Regions from separate parts of the Ralstonia sp. OTU4908 genome, predicted to be linked through region 1. Evidence: predicted binding sites of a transcription regulator. Region 1 holds the regulator's gene; the other holds the start of a gene.
The links. The regulator FliA, encoded in region 1, starts transcription of late flagellar genes. The targets are predictions, from matches to a motif close to CTAAAGTTTNNNNNNNNNNNGCCGNTA.
Positions count from the first base shown of each region.

Region 1 (7,309 bases):
CTGTATGAACCCGGCAGCGGCCGCGAGCTGACGGTGCTCACAGACCAACGCGGGCTTCAGTTCTACTCGGGCCACATGCTGGCAGGCACGCACGCGCAACGCAGCGGCTTGTGTCTGGAAGCGAGCGCGTTTCCGAACCAGGTCAACATGCCCGATGCGGAAGCGGTCATGCTGCGCCCGGGCCAGGTCTACCGGCAGCACACCGCATACCGCGTCTCGGTTGCCGGAGAAACCTGAACCGCGTTGAAGCGCGGCGTTGGATGTTCAATGCGCGGCTGCGGCCGCGCCGTGCATGACTTCGTGCGAGCCGCGGATGCCGTTGAACCAGGCGTTCAGCACCACGGCCACCAGCGTGCCCATCACGATGCCGCTGTGGGTGATGGGGCGCATCCAGTCCGGGAAGTGATGGAAGAAGGCCGGCGCCAGCGTCGGCATCATGCCGAAGCCGACCGACACCGCGATGATCAGCAGGTTGTGGCGCTGCTGCTGGAAATCCACCATGCCCAGCATGCGGATACCGGCTGCGGCCACCATGCCGAACATCACGATGCCCGCCCCGCCCAGCACGTATTGCGGCACCGATGCCACCACATACGAGAGCTTCGGAAACAGCCCCAGCACGATCAGCAGCACCCCGCCGGCCGCCGCCACATAGCGCGAGCGCACGCCCGTGATCGACACCAGCCCGATGTTCTGCGAGAACGACGTATGCGGGAACGTGTTGAACACCCCCGCCACCACCGTCGCCAGACCATCGGCACGCAGGCCGTTGGTCAGTTCATTGCGCGAGATCGGCTTGCCCACCACGTGCGCCAGCGCGAGGAACATGCCGGTCGACTCCACCAGCGTGATCACGATCACGATGCACATCGAGATGATGGCCGACAGCTCGAACTTCGGCATGCCGAAGTAGAACGGCGTCACCAGCGTCACCAGGGGTGCGGCGCTCGCGTCGGCGAGCGACACCTTGCCGAACGCCGCCGCCACCAGCGTGCCCGTCACGATACCCAGCAGCACGGCGATATTGCACAGCAGTGCGTTACCGAACTTGGTCAGCAGCAGGATCGTCACCAGCACGAGCGCCGCAATGGCGAGGCCGAACGGATCGCCAAACGCCGGGTTCGGCACCATGTGGCGCACGCCGTCCACCACCTGCGGAATCATCTGCTGGCCGCCCGCAGCCCAGTTGATCCCCACGCTCAGCAGCGAAAAACCGATCAGCATGATGACCGTGCCCGTCACCACGCGCGGGAAGAGGCCGAGCAGCCGCCCCATCAGCGGTGCAACGGCAATGCCGAACACGCCGGAAACGATCGACGCCCCGAAGATGCCGGGCAGCCCCATGCCGGGCTCCACACCGATGGCGATCATCGGGGCAACCGCGGCAAACGTGACGCCCATCATGACCGGCAGGCGGATCCCGAACATCAGGAAACCGAGCGATTGGATCAGCGTGCCGATCCCAGCCGCAAACAGGTCGCAATTGACGAGATAGGAGAGATCGCTCTTTGACAGGCCGAGCGCATTGCCGACAATCAGCGGCACGGCGATCGCCCCGGCGTACATCACCAGCAGGTGTTGCAGCCCCAGCGCGAACAGGCGCGGCAGCGGCAGAAATTCGTTGACGGGATCGGCAGCGGCGCCGGTGATTGTCGACGAAGAGGGCGAGGGTTGGCCGGGGGATTGGCGCATTGTCTGTCTCCTGGGGCCGCCCCCGTGTCAATGCCGGGAGCGTGCTTTAGGCGGATGGCGCGGGTTCCATTCGCCAGCATTCATGCGGCGTGATGCCGCGTATTTGCCGGAATCTTGGAGGGGCGCCATTTTTCTGTCAACAATTACATACGTTTTTTGTGTACATATTTTGCGTTCTGAAACGCATGTGCGCCGTGATCTACCTGTTTCACGCCTCCAAGCGCGCCTCGTAACCGAGGCCCCAAAGAAAAAGCGCGGCCGCGACATGAGTCGCTGACCGCGCAGTAGAAATACCTGGCAGGTAAAGCTGGGACCAAGAGCCGCCATCCAACCCAGTGAAGCAGAGGGTTTTGTTAGCAGCTCTCAGCCGACCTCATATCAGGTCGGCGTCGGCAGCCATGCGCGATCGCGCAGGCGCGAACGGATGCGGGCAATCGCCTGGCTGTGGATCTGGCACACGCGCGATTCCGACACGCCCATCACGGCGCCGATTTCACGCAGGTTCAGATCCTGCTCGTAGTAGAGGCTCATCATGAGCTTTTCGCGCTCGGGCAGTCCCTCGATGGCAGCGACCACCGATTCGCGCAGGTCGTGGTTCAGCAGCTGGTCCAGCGGCGTGGCGTCGTTCTCGGGTGCGCGGTTCTCGATGAAGGCGTCGGCGTCTTCACGGTCGAAATCTTCGTAATACAGCAACTGGCTGCCTTGCAGGTCGACCAGTTGCTTCTGGTATTCGGCCAGCGACATGCCCAGCGCTACGGCAATCTCGGTTTCGGTGGGCGCGCGGCCCTTCTGCTGCTGCAGCTTCTGGATTGCCTGCTCGATCGTGCGCGCGTTGCGGCGCAGGCCGCGCGGCAGCCAATCCGAGCCGCGCAGTTCGTCCAGGATCGCGCCGCGGATACGCTGGGCCGCGTAGAACTCGAACTGCACACCCTGCGTTTCCTCATAGCGCGACAGCGCATCGAGCAAACCCATCATGCCGGCCTGGATCAGGTCGTCCAGCTCAACGCTGGCCGGCAGCTTGACCATCATCTGGTTGGCAATGCGACGCACGAGCGGTGCGTACGTGGCCATCTCGTCGGACTTGGTCTTGCGACCGGTTGCGGTGTACATATCCATGCCTGCCTTTGACGCTTCGTTCATGCTGCGCCTCAATAAACCAATTCGGCCGCGCGTGCGGTGGCGCCGGGTGTCGCTGTCGATGCCGACATTGACGTTGCTTGCGCCGATTCATCTGCCGGCTCCTGAGCCGGTGCCCGCGCCGACATGACCACCCGTGACGGCGCACTGCCATCACCGGCTTGGGCCTCGGCGCTGGCCCAGCTCAACATTTCTTCGGCAAGCTGGCGGAAGGCCATGGCCGAAGGCGATGCGGGAAACGCACTCGCCACGGGCTTGCCGAGCGAGAGCGCGAGTTCTACGTGCCGGTCCTCGGGGAGGTAGCCGGCGAAATCGATCCGGGTGTTCAGGTACTGGCCCACGGTGTTGGCCAGGTTGCCGAACACGCGCACGGCGGAATCCACCGAATGCGCGCCGCATACGACGGTGCGGATGCCTGCGCCGCCTTGCAGCACGGCGGTTTTCTTGAGCAGCGTGTACGCGCTCTTGATGCCTTCCGGGCCATCCGAGAAGGTCAGCAGCACGTCGTCGCACGCTTCGGCCACGGTGCCGAGCGCCCGCGTGCCGAAATGCGCGGCCACCAGCGTCACATCCGCCGTCTCGTCGTGCTGCTCGAGCACACCGGCCATGGCCAGCACGGTCTGCGCGCTCACCACAGCGGTATCGCGGCCCATGCCGGACAGCGCGATGCGCAGGTTGTCGACAAAGTCATCGACCTGCTCTTCCGCGCCGATCACGAGCACGCGGCGGGCAGCGGCATGACCCAGCATGCGCCGCAGCCCTGCGGCTTGATCCTTGGCGAATGGCGTCGTCATGGTCGCCCCCTTGTCAGGCGAAATCGAAAGCGGCCAGGCCGGGTTCGCGGTTGCCTGCGTTGCGTGACACCGCACCCTGGGCCACGAGCAGTGATTCGTCCGAATCCAGCGTGAACGACGACTGCTCCGCACCGGCCCGGAACGAGCGGTGGATCAGCAGCTTCTTGTTCGGCACCGCAATGTCTTCCGGCACTCGCTGGCCGTACGAGACGTAGTGCAGCGGCAGGCGGCGGCGGATCATCACGTCCATCGCGTGGCCCACGGAGGCAGCCTCGTCGATCTTGGTGAGGATGCAGCCGGCCAGGTTGGCGTCGCGGTAGGCACCCACGACTTCATCGAGCGTCTTGCCGTTGCTGGCAGCGTTGAGCAGCAGCAGGCGCTTGATCGACGGGCCCACGGCATGCAGCATCGCCATCTGTTCGGACACGGCGCGGTCGCGCTGGCTCATGCCGATGGTGTCGATCAGCACCACGTGCTTCTCGCGCAGGTCGTTCAGCGCCAGGCTCAGGTCCTGCGCGTCTTTCACGGCATGCACCGAGACGCCCAGAATCTTGCCGTAGATGCGCAGCTGTTCGTGGCCGCCGATCCGGTAGCTGTCGGTTGAGAGCAGTGCCACACGCGATGCGCCATGGCGCAGCACGAAGCGTGCGGCCAGCTTGGCGGTCGTGGTGGTCTTGCCCACGCCGGTCGGGCCCATCAGGGCAAACACGCCGCCCTGGTCGAGCAGGCTGTTCTCGTCCGACACGGTGCTCAGGTTCTTTTCAATCGCACGCTGCACAAAATCCAGCGCGCCTTCGTACGTGTCGTGCTGCGGCATGTTCTCCAGCACGTAGCGCGTGAGCTGTGCCGAGAACCCTGCGTTGAGCATGGTCTGGAACAGGCGCGTACGCACCGGGTCGCCCAGCTTCACGCCCAGCGAGGCCAGGCTCGACATGGCGTCGTTCAGCGTGCTCTTGAGCGTTTCGATCTCGCCGACCATGCGGCGGGTCATCACGTCGGTCTCGGCACGGATGCTTTCCTTCACGTCGGCCTGGAAGGCCGAACGCTGCAGGCTCACGTCATCACGCGGGGCTTCGGGCTTGGCCATCGTGTCCTCCACGCGGACGAAAATGTCGGACGACGTGCCTGCATCGGCTTGCGCATCGATGCGGGCCTTCACAGGCGCTTCGGCCTTCTGCTGTTCTGCACGGAGGTTGCGGGCCTGGGCTTCCACGCGCTCGGCAAAGCTGCGCAGCGTGACCGGGCGCTCGTCCTGTTCGCGACGGGCGGCAAAGCGGGCGGTCGATTCCATCGCCGGCTCGTCGTCTTCCACCGCGGTGCGGCGGGCGATGAACTGGGCGGTGCTGGCCAGGGCCTGCGCCGCGGACTGGGCAACCTCGGCATTGGCGCGGTCGAGCGACAGGCCAGCCAGCATGCGGGTGGACGCTGCCAGCGCATCTTCTTCGCCAAACGCCACGTCGTCGTCCACGCGCGTTTGCAGCGTGCGGCCGGCCGGCTTGGCGGCCTGAGTGACCGGGGCAACCGACGCTGCCGGTGCGTCTTCCTGTGCAGGCGTGCGGCGCGAAGCAATAAAGCGGTTGCGCAGACGGGCCAGCGCGTTGGGTGCAGGGGTCTCGGTTTGCGGGGCTTCTTCAGCAGGTGCCTGAGCGGCCGCCACGGCTGCGGTTGCAGCGGCAATCGGTGCGGGCTCGGGAATCGGAGCCGGAGCCATCGGGCGGCGCTGTGCCGTCTTGGGTGCCGACGACTGCGTATCGACCAGCGCATCCACGTGCGAATCGGATGCCGCGATGATCTCGATGCCGCCGGGAATGGCGCGGTTCGACAGGATCAGAGCGCCATCGCCCAGTTGGTCGCGGACCTTGCGCAACACGTCACGCGACGTCAGTCCGGTAAATCGATGCATTTTCATGCGCGGCCTCCAAGCATGGCGACAACCTTAATCGTTCGGTGATCCGGAATTTCTGCGTGCGACAGCACGCGCAGGCTCGGTGCGGCGCGCTTGAACAGGCGGGCGAGCATCGGGCGCAGTGCGGGCGGCACGAGCAGGACGCCGGTCTGACCCATCTGTTCGTGCTGCCGCGACGAGTCCGCTGCCGCCTGCATGAGCGAGTCGGCCAGTTGCGGTTCGATCGGGCCGGCGTTAGAGCCAACGACGCTTTGCAGCAAGATGTTCTCCAGATTCGGGTCAAGCGTGACGACCTGCATTTCGGTCTTGTTCGGGAAGAGCTGCTGGGCAATCGCCCGGCCCAGCGCCACACGCACGGCGGCGGTGAGTTCGGCGGGGTCTTGCGTCCTGCCTCCGTGCTCCGCCAGCGTCTCGACGATGGTGCGGATATCGCGGATATGCAGGCCTTCGTCCAGCAGGTTCTGCAGCACCTTCTGCACGGTCGCGACGGGCAACAGCTTGGGTACAACGTCTTCGACCAGCTTCGGTGCTTCCTTGCCCAAATGATCGAGCAACTGCTGGACTTCCAAACGGCCGAGAAGCTCGGTGCTATGGGTGTAAATCAACTGATTGACGTGGGTGGCGATGACGGTGCTGCAATCGACCACGGTGTAGCCCTCGGCCTGCGCGCGATCGCGCACATCGGCGGTGATCCACATGGCCGGCAGGCCAAAGGTCGGGTCCACGGTGGGCGTGCCGGGCAGTTGCGTGCCCAGTCGACCACCGAGGCCACCCATGCCGCCATGACCGCCCATGCCATCCTGGCCGCCCGGATTGATGGCCAGGAACTTGCCCTGCTGCACTTCGCCGTGGCCGATTTCCACGCCCTTGAGCGTGATGCGGTACGACGACGGGCCCAGCTCCAGGTTGTCGCGGATGTGCACAACCGGCGCCAGGAAACCCATGTCCTGCGTGAACTTCTTGCGGATGCCCTTGATGCGGCGCAGCAGCTCGCCGTCCTGGCTCTTGTCGACCAGCGGGATCAGGCGGTAGCCGATTTCCAGGCCCAGCACGTCGACCCACGACACGTCGTCCCAGCTCGCCTCGGGCGTATCCACCGGGGCAATCGCCTGCAGCACGGGCTCGACCTCGGGCACTTCGCGCTTCTTCTTGAGGTACCAGCCCAGATAACCCAGACCGCCGCCAAACAGCACGAACGGGATGTGCGGCATGCCCGGCACCAGGCCCAGCAGGCCCAGCACGCCCGCGGTGGTCATCAGCACCATCGGCATGGCAAACAGCTCGCTCGACAGTTGCTGACCGACGTCCTTGTCGGTGGAGACGCGGCTGACCATGATGCCCGCCGCGGTGGAGATCACCAGCGCGGGAATCTGCGCGACCAGGCCGTCACCGATGGTCAGCAGCGTGTAGTTGGTGGCGGCGTGGCCCACGTCCATGCCGTGCTGGAGCACGCCCACGGCCAGGCCGCCGACGATGTTGATCAGCAGGATGGCGATACCCGCCACCGAATCGCCGCGCACGAACTTGCTGGCACCGTCCATGGAGCCGAAGAATTCAGCTTCCTGGGCGATCTCCGTGCGGCGCCTGCGGGCCTCGTCTTCGCGGATGAGGCCGGCGTTCAGGTCGGCGTCGATGGCCATCTGTTTGCCGGGCATCGCATCGAGCGTGAAGCGCGCGCTGACCTCGGCGATACGGCCCGCGCCCTTGCTGATCACCATGAAGTTGATGATCACCAGGATGACGAACAGCACGATGCCGACGGTGTAGTTTCCGCCCACGA
Region 1 is NZ_JASATD010000003.1:185,446-192,754, forward strand. It holds gene AAHM38_RS04380 (aldose epimerase family protein) at 1-237, shown strand, start outside; gene AAHM38_RS04385 (nucleobase:cation symporter-2 family protein) at 265-1,692, opposite strand; gene AAHM38_RS04390 (RNA polymerase sigma factor FliA) at 2,071-2,832, opposite strand; gene AAHM38_RS04395 (MinD/ParA family ATP-binding protein) at 2,841-3,623, opposite strand; gene flhF (flagellar biosynthesis protein FlhF) at 3,637-5,532, opposite strand; gene flhA (flagellar biosynthesis protein FlhA) at 5,529-7,309, opposite strand, start outside.

Region 2 (7,309 bases), on a different contig from region 1:
TATGCCCGAGGGGTCGGCGGCTTCGACGGGGTCGTCGTCCGCGTCATCGGACACGCCCTTCAGGAGCGCGTCGATTTCCTCCTGGGAAAGAAACTCTTCCTTGAGCATGTCACTGGATCACAAAGTTGGTGAACAAGACATCTGCAACCGGCGATTCCTTGCCGACAGCCTTGAAGACGTGTTCGCACAGTTCAACGATTTCCTTGGCCAGCTTGACCTTGCCATCTGCCGGATACAGCTCGGTGGGCGTCTTGCTGGCCAGCAGCATCAGGACCTTGCTGCGCAGTTCGGGCGTGTAGGTCTTGATCTGCTCCTCGGCATGTTTGTCGAAGCTCTTGAACGTGATGCCGATCTGCAGGTAACGGTCGTTGCCCTCTTCGGGCTGCAGATTGACGGTCAAGGTTTCCATCGGCACGAACACCGGCTCTTTGGGCTTGGACGGAGCGGCGGGGCCGGACGCGGCGTGATTGCCGCCTCCGAGGAAGAACCAGGCGGCGCCGCCGCCCATGCCGACGAGCAGGAGCACGATCAGGATGATCAGCAGCAGCTTGGTGGAGCCGCCCTTTGCGGGGGCGGGGGCGGTAGTGGCAGCAGCAGCTTCAGCCATGGGGATCACTCGGGGACGAAGGGGGGGTGGGCTTTCCCGGCTCACGTCGTGCAAGTCACCGTAAAACAACGCAACGCACAGAGTCGGGTTCTCGGATGGCATTCTTCCCCACCTCTGTCCAGCTCATTCCAGCAAGAAACGCGGTCAATCCCGCTTATCTCGGGCGTTTGCGGTGGACGGGGTAGCCCGTCGGTCGTGTCATAAGTAAATTATGAGTCACTTTTTAGGGCGATGAGGCTTCCCCTAGTGCACTCCCATCCCTGCTGGCGCGCGGTCACGCCAAAAAGTGACGTTGGCCCGAAAGATTTACCCGCGCTTGCCGTTGTAATGAGGGAAGGCGCCGGCACGTTCCGGCCCTGCATTTCTGCGTTGCCTTGTCGGAAGCCGCCTTGAATTCCTTGCCCTTTCCCTCCCGTGTTGACTTTGCGCTCGTCGATGCCGATGGCTTGTCGGCCGACTGTCCTGCACGCGGCGCACTGCCGAGCTTCTGCCCGAAGCTGGACCTGCTGTCGATGGTCAATGCGCTGACGGAGGGCATCCTCGTGTGCGGGGCGGATCGCCGCGTCACCTATGCCAACCCGAGCGCCGCACGGCTGCTGGGTTTGCCGGTGGATGCCCTAGTGGGGCGCCTGCTGCCCACGGTGGTCACCTCTGCCGTGGACGAATTCGACGCCTCCATCCACGAGGCGGACTGGCCCGATCAGGACGTGATCGCCGAGGGCCAGCCGCAGTTGAACCAGATTTTCGGAATGCACTGTGTGGATGGCCGCACGGTGTGGGTTTCGAGCAACTGGACGCCACTGTTTGCCGATGGCAGCCATTCGATGACGGCCTCGGCGCGCGCCTCGGAAGCCGGCGCCACGCCCTATTCGGTGCTGGTGTCGCTGGTCGACATCACGCAGATCCGCGAAGCGCAGCAGCGCATCCGGCATCTGGCCACGCACGATACGCTCACGGGCCTGCTGAACCGCTCCGCGCTGGAAGACCGGCTGGAGCACGCGCTGGCGCTTGCGCGCCGCAACCAGTCGCGCGTCTCGGTCATGTTTCTCGACCTGGATCGTTTCAAGAACGTCAACGACACGCTGGGCCACCAGTTTGGCGACATGCTGCTGCGTGAAGTGGCAGCCCGCCTGCAGGCCTGCGCGCGTGAAGCCGACACCGTTGCGCGCCTGGGCGGCGATGAATTTGTCGTCATGCTCGAAGCGCTCGATGGCCTGGGCACGCGGCGCGTGGCCGAGCGCATCCTCTCGGCCATCAGCGCGCCGTTCCATATCGAAGGGCAGGAGCTGTATCTGGGCGTGTCGATCGGCATTGCCGTGGCACCGCACGACGGCGACGATCCGAACACGCTGCTGCGCAAGGCCGACGCCGCCATGTACCTGGCCAAAGAGCGCGGGCGCAACAACTTCCAGACCTTCACCAGCGACCTTGACGACCGCGTCTCGCGCCGCTTCCGCATTGAATCGGGCCTGCGCCGCGCGAGCGACCGCAACGAGTTCTATGCCGACTACCAGCCGCGCGTGGATGTGCGCAGCGGCCGTATCGTCAGCGTGGAAGCGCTCATCCGCTGGAACTCCGCCGATTTCGGCCACATGATGCCCGGCCAGTTCATTCAGGACGCCGAAGAAACCGGCCTGATCGTCGAGATCGACCGCTGGATCCTGCGCGCCGCCTGCGACCAGCTTGCACGCTGGCGCCGCATCGGGCTGCCGGACTTGCGCATGTCGATCAACCTGTCGGGGCAGGCATTCAGTTCGGGGCAGCTGAGCGGGATGGTGCGCGGCGCGCTATTGACCAGCGGCTTGCCCGGCAACGCGGTGGAACTGGAGATGACCGAAGGCATTCTGATTCGCGACGATCCGTCATTGCATGCGCTGCTGACCGAGCTGCGCGCGATGGGCGTATCGCTGGCGCTGGACGATTTCGGTACCGGATATTCATCGCTGTCGTATCTGCACCGCTTCCCGATCGATACGCTGAAGATCGACCGGTCGTTCGTGCAAGACCTGCCGCACGTGGTCGAGCGCGCGGCCATCACGCGGGCCATCATCATGATGGCGCAAGCCATGGGAATGAAGACCGTGGCCGAAGGCGTGGAAACCCTCGGCCAGCTTGAATTTTTGCGCGAAGTCGGCTGCGACGAGTTTCAGGGCTATCTGCTGACGCGGCCGCTGGAGCCGGCAGCGGTGCAGGACCTCGTGCGCGAGAACGCCCGCCGTTACGGCGAGCGTGTCCCGCGGTTCTCATAGCGCGCTCAGATCTGCAAGCTGTTGCTGACCACGTACATGGTCAGCTCGGCGTTGTTGCGCAGCTTCATCTTCGAGAGCACGCGCCCCCGATACACGCTCACTGTCTTGACACTGATCTGCAGTGCCTCGGCAATCTCGCCCAGCGTGCGGCCGGAGCCGAGCATGCGCAGCGTCTGGAATTCGCGGTCAGAGAGGATGTCGTGCCGGGGCTTGTCCCAGTCGACATTCAGGTTGTCGGCCAGGACTTCCACAAGGTCCGAAGGCAGGTATTTCTTGCCTTTCGAGATGGCGTTCACGGCTGCCAGCAGTTGCGGCTGACTGGCGTCCATCGGCAGATAGCCGGCTGCGCCCGCCTTGAGCGCCCGTACGGCCAGCAGCGCTTCCGGGTGGCGGCCCAGCGCCAGCACGGCCAAACGCGCATGCTGCTGGCGCACGGTCTTGATGGTCTGGAATTCGTCTCCGGTGGCCGATTCCACCGAGAAGAGCATGACGTCCCACTCGCGCTGGGCGAGGAGGTCGTTATTGGCATCGCGCAGGTCCGGCACGGCCTCGATCTGGCGGGCCAGGCGCGAATCCTTGAGGATCTGGCGCAGGCCGACACGGGCGATATCGTGCGGTTCGACGATCAGGACATTGAGCATGGTGGGTGTTGCGGGTCAAACGCGGGCTCGCTTCGAGCTCTTATTTCCGCCGGCAGGCCTTGGGCCGTCCGGCGGGCTTGCAACTCCCCATCTGTGCCGTGTGTGGCGCTCTATATAGAGAGATGCAGGCGCCTATGAACTGGTCGAACGAGTATAGCCGAGGGCCTGCCGGCCAAGAAGCAGACGCACCGCCTCTTTTGGAGGGGTGTCGGAAGTCAGGTGGCCGCAAGCCCAAACCGCCGCCGACGCACAAATTTGTCAAGGCGACCCTAAACTTTCCTCAGCGGCCACCGATAACCTGAGTACAACGCAGACCTGATCCCCTTCAAGTTGCAGGTCACGTTGCCCGGCCTAGCCGGAATTAGCAAACACGGGCAACAAACCATCGGGAAACTTAGGAGCCGTCATGTCCCTCAGCCTCAATACCAACATCTCGTCCCTGCAAACGCAGCAAGCACTGTCTGCATCGAAGGATGCCCTGCAGACCTCGCTGGAACGTCTGTCGACCGGCCTGCGCGTGAACAGCGCCAAGGACGATGCCGCCGCTTATGCTGTGGCCTCCAGCTTGACCACCACGCTGAACTCGCAAACGCAAGGTATCCAGAACTCCAACCAGGCGATGTCGTATCTGCAAACGGCCGACTCGTACCTGGGCCAGGTTGAAAACAACCTGCAACGTATGCGCCAACTGGCTGTGGAAGCCAACAACGGCGGTCTGTCGACCACCGACCAGGCCAACCTGGACAAGGAATACCAGAAGCTGGCCACCGCCAACAAGAACATCGAGACCAACGCGAACTACAACGGCAACAAGCTGTTCGACGGTTCGGTCACGTCCACGACGTTCCAATACGGCCAGAATGCGGCGACCGATGTGACCTCGGTCTCCAACGCCAACCTGTCGACCTTCGGTACGCTGAGCGGCACGAGCGTGACCTCGACTGCCAACGCGACCGCCGCACAGGCGGCCATCGACACCGATCTGACCAACCTGAAGGCGGCTCGCGCCAACCTGGGTGCTCAGCAAAGTGGTCTGAACTCGACGATCAACACGCTGACGTCGAACAACACCGCGCTGTCGGCTGCCAAGTCGTCCTTGATCGATACGGACTATGCGTCGGAAACCTCGAACATGACCCGTCAGAACATCCTGCAGCAAGCGGGTACGGCGATGCTGGCGCAAGCCAACTCGGCACCGAACAGCATCCTGAGCCTGCTGAAGGGCTAATCAGGCAGTTGGATGCAGTCCAGCCGCTCCGGCGGTTAGGCTAAGGGCCGGCGCTCCTCGGGGCGTCGGCCTTTTTTCTTTGGTCGGATACCCCCCTTTTTCGTGGGTGGCGCCTGCATAACCTGCCCTAAAGAAGCGGCAGCCCGTGCCGTTGTGTAGAGAGACTTCCGCCGGCGCAGATGCTTATCGGACCCGATCATGGCGACTACCACTACCACCTCCTCGACCAGCAACTACGTTCCGCCGATCTCCATTCCCGGCATCGGGACGAGCATCGACGTCAATTCGCTGGTGACCAGCCTCATGAAGGTGGAAAGCCAGCCGCTGACGCAGCTGCAGACGCAGCAAAGCTCGTACCAGACGCAGCTTTCGGCGGTGGGCACGCTCAAGAGTGCGCTGTCGACCTTCCAGACTGCGCTGTCGAGCCTGACCAGTGCATCGAACTACAGCGCCATGAAGGCCAGCGGCTACGACACCTCGATGCTGAGTGCATCGGTGACGGGCTCGGCACCGGCAGGTTCCTACGCCGTCAATGTCACGCAGCTTGCGCAATCGCAGGTGCTGGCGGCGCAGGGGCAAGCTTCCACCACCACCGCCATCGGCAGCGGCGCATCGACCACGATTTCGTTCTCGTTCGGCGCGGTGTCGGGCGGCTCGCTTTCCGGCGGCAAGTACACCGGTTCGACGTTCACGCAGAACGGCAACCTCGCCGGCGGCTCGATCACGATCGATTCGTCCAACAACACGCTTGCCGGCATCCGTGATGCGATCAATTCGGCCAACCTGGGCGTCTCGGCCAGCATCGTCAACGACGGCAGCGGCAGCCCGTACCGTCTGGTGCTGACGTCCACCGCGGGCGGTTCCAGCTCGGAGATGAAGATTTCGGTGTCGGGCGACTCGACGCTGCAATCGCTGCTCTCGCAAGACCCGGCCGGCACGCAGAACATGACCGAGGTGACCACGGGCCAGAATGCCCTGGCCACCATCAACGGCATTGCCGTGCAAAGCCCGACCAACACGTTGTCGAACGTGGTGGATGGCACGTCGTTCACGCTGTCCAAGACAGGCAGTACCAACGTGACCGTGGCCAACGATCCGACCGCCACCACCACGGCCGTCACCAACTTCGTGAACGGCTACAACGCGCTGCGTACGCAACTGAACGGGCTCACCAACATCGACACCGCCAACAAGGCCAACAACGGCCCGCTCGCTGGCGACGTGAGTACCAAGACGCTCATCAACCAGATTACCGACGTGCTGGGCCAGGCGGTCGGCAACGGCAACTACCAGTCGCTCGGCAGCGTGGGCGTGACGATGAACTCCGACGGCACGCTGTCGGTGGACAACACCAAGCTGTCGGCTGCCATTGCAAAGTCGCCCAGCCAGGTTGCCGGTTTGTTTGCCGGTACCGGCACGGCCACCGACTCGCTTGTCAGTGTGCCGACGTTCTCGGATTCCACGCAGGCCGGCAGCTACGCCGTCAACGTCACGCAGTTGGCGACGCAGGGCACGCTCACAGGGTCGGCCGCCGCCAACACGACCATCACGGCGGGTGTCAACGACACGCTCGCGTTCAACATCAGCGGGGTGTCCGTCAACGTGACGTTGGCGGCCGGCAGCTACACGGCCGCGACGCTGGCCACACAGATTCAAAGTCAGATCAACGCTTCGACCGCGCTGCAGAACGCCAAGGTCAACGCTTCGGTGTCGGCCAATGCCGGCGGCGTGCTGAGCATTACCGATAGCCAGTTTGGCTCCGTGTCGGCGGTCTCGGTATCGGGCGCGGGGGCTTCGTCGCTCTTCGGCGCGAGCCCGACGGCCACCAACGGTGTGGATGTGCAGGGCACCATCAACGGCGTGGCTGCGACTGGTTCGGGGCAGAACCTGTATGGCATTGCCGGTTCCGCCACCGACGGCTTGACCGTGCAGATTGCAGGCGGTCCGCTGGGCGCTCGCGGCACGGTCACGGTGCAGCGGGGTTACGCCGCCCAGCTCAACACTGTGATGACCAACCTGCTGTCGTCCAGCGGCATGGTGCAGAACGAGACGGACTCGATCAACAGTTCGCTGACTTCGCTTGCCAGCCAGATCACCGCCATGCAGACGCGCCTGGATAACAAGCAGGCGCTGTACTACACGCAATTCAATGCGTTGTCCTCCGCGGTGGCCAGCATGACGAACACCAGCAATTACCTGACGACGCAGCTTGCGGCCATTACAAAGCAAACTTCGAGCAACAACTAAGCCGGGTTTAGGCTTAGAGCACAACCCAAAACAAACAGACCACAGCGAGGACCATTTCCATGTACGCTGCACGCCGTGCCATCGGTGCCTATGCGCAAGTCGGCATCGAGACGTCCGTGGTAGACGCCAATCCGCACCGCCTGATCGCCATGCTGTTTGAAGGCGCGCGCGCCGCCATCAACCTGGCCAGTGCCGCCATGCAGCGCGGCGACGTGCTGGCCAAGGTGCGGGCGTTCGACAAGGCCATCTCGATCATCGGCCAGGGGCTGCAGGCCAGCCTGGACCACCAGCGCGGCGGCGAGATTGCCGTGCAACTGAACAATCTGTACGACTATAT
Region 2 is NZ_JASATD010000001.1:373,734-381,042, forward strand. It holds gene fliM (flagellar motor switch protein FliM) at 1-108, opposite strand, end outside; gene fliL (flagellar basal body-associated protein FliL) at 110-607, opposite strand; gene AAHM38_RS01715 (putative bifunctional diguanylate cyclase/phosphodiesterase) at 1,120-2,856, shown strand; gene AAHM38_RS01720 (LuxR C-terminal-related transcriptional regulator) at 2,862-3,497, opposite strand; gene AAHM38_RS01725 (flagellin N-terminal helical domain-containing protein) at 3,904-4,725, shown strand; gene fliD (flagellar filament capping protein FliD) at 4,924-6,972, shown strand; gene fliS (flagellar export chaperone FliS) at 7,032-7,309, shown strand, end outside.
Region 2: the regulator FliA is predicted to act here: its motif matches at 3,767-3,793, upstream of AAHM38_RS01725 (flagellin N-terminal helical domain-containing protein).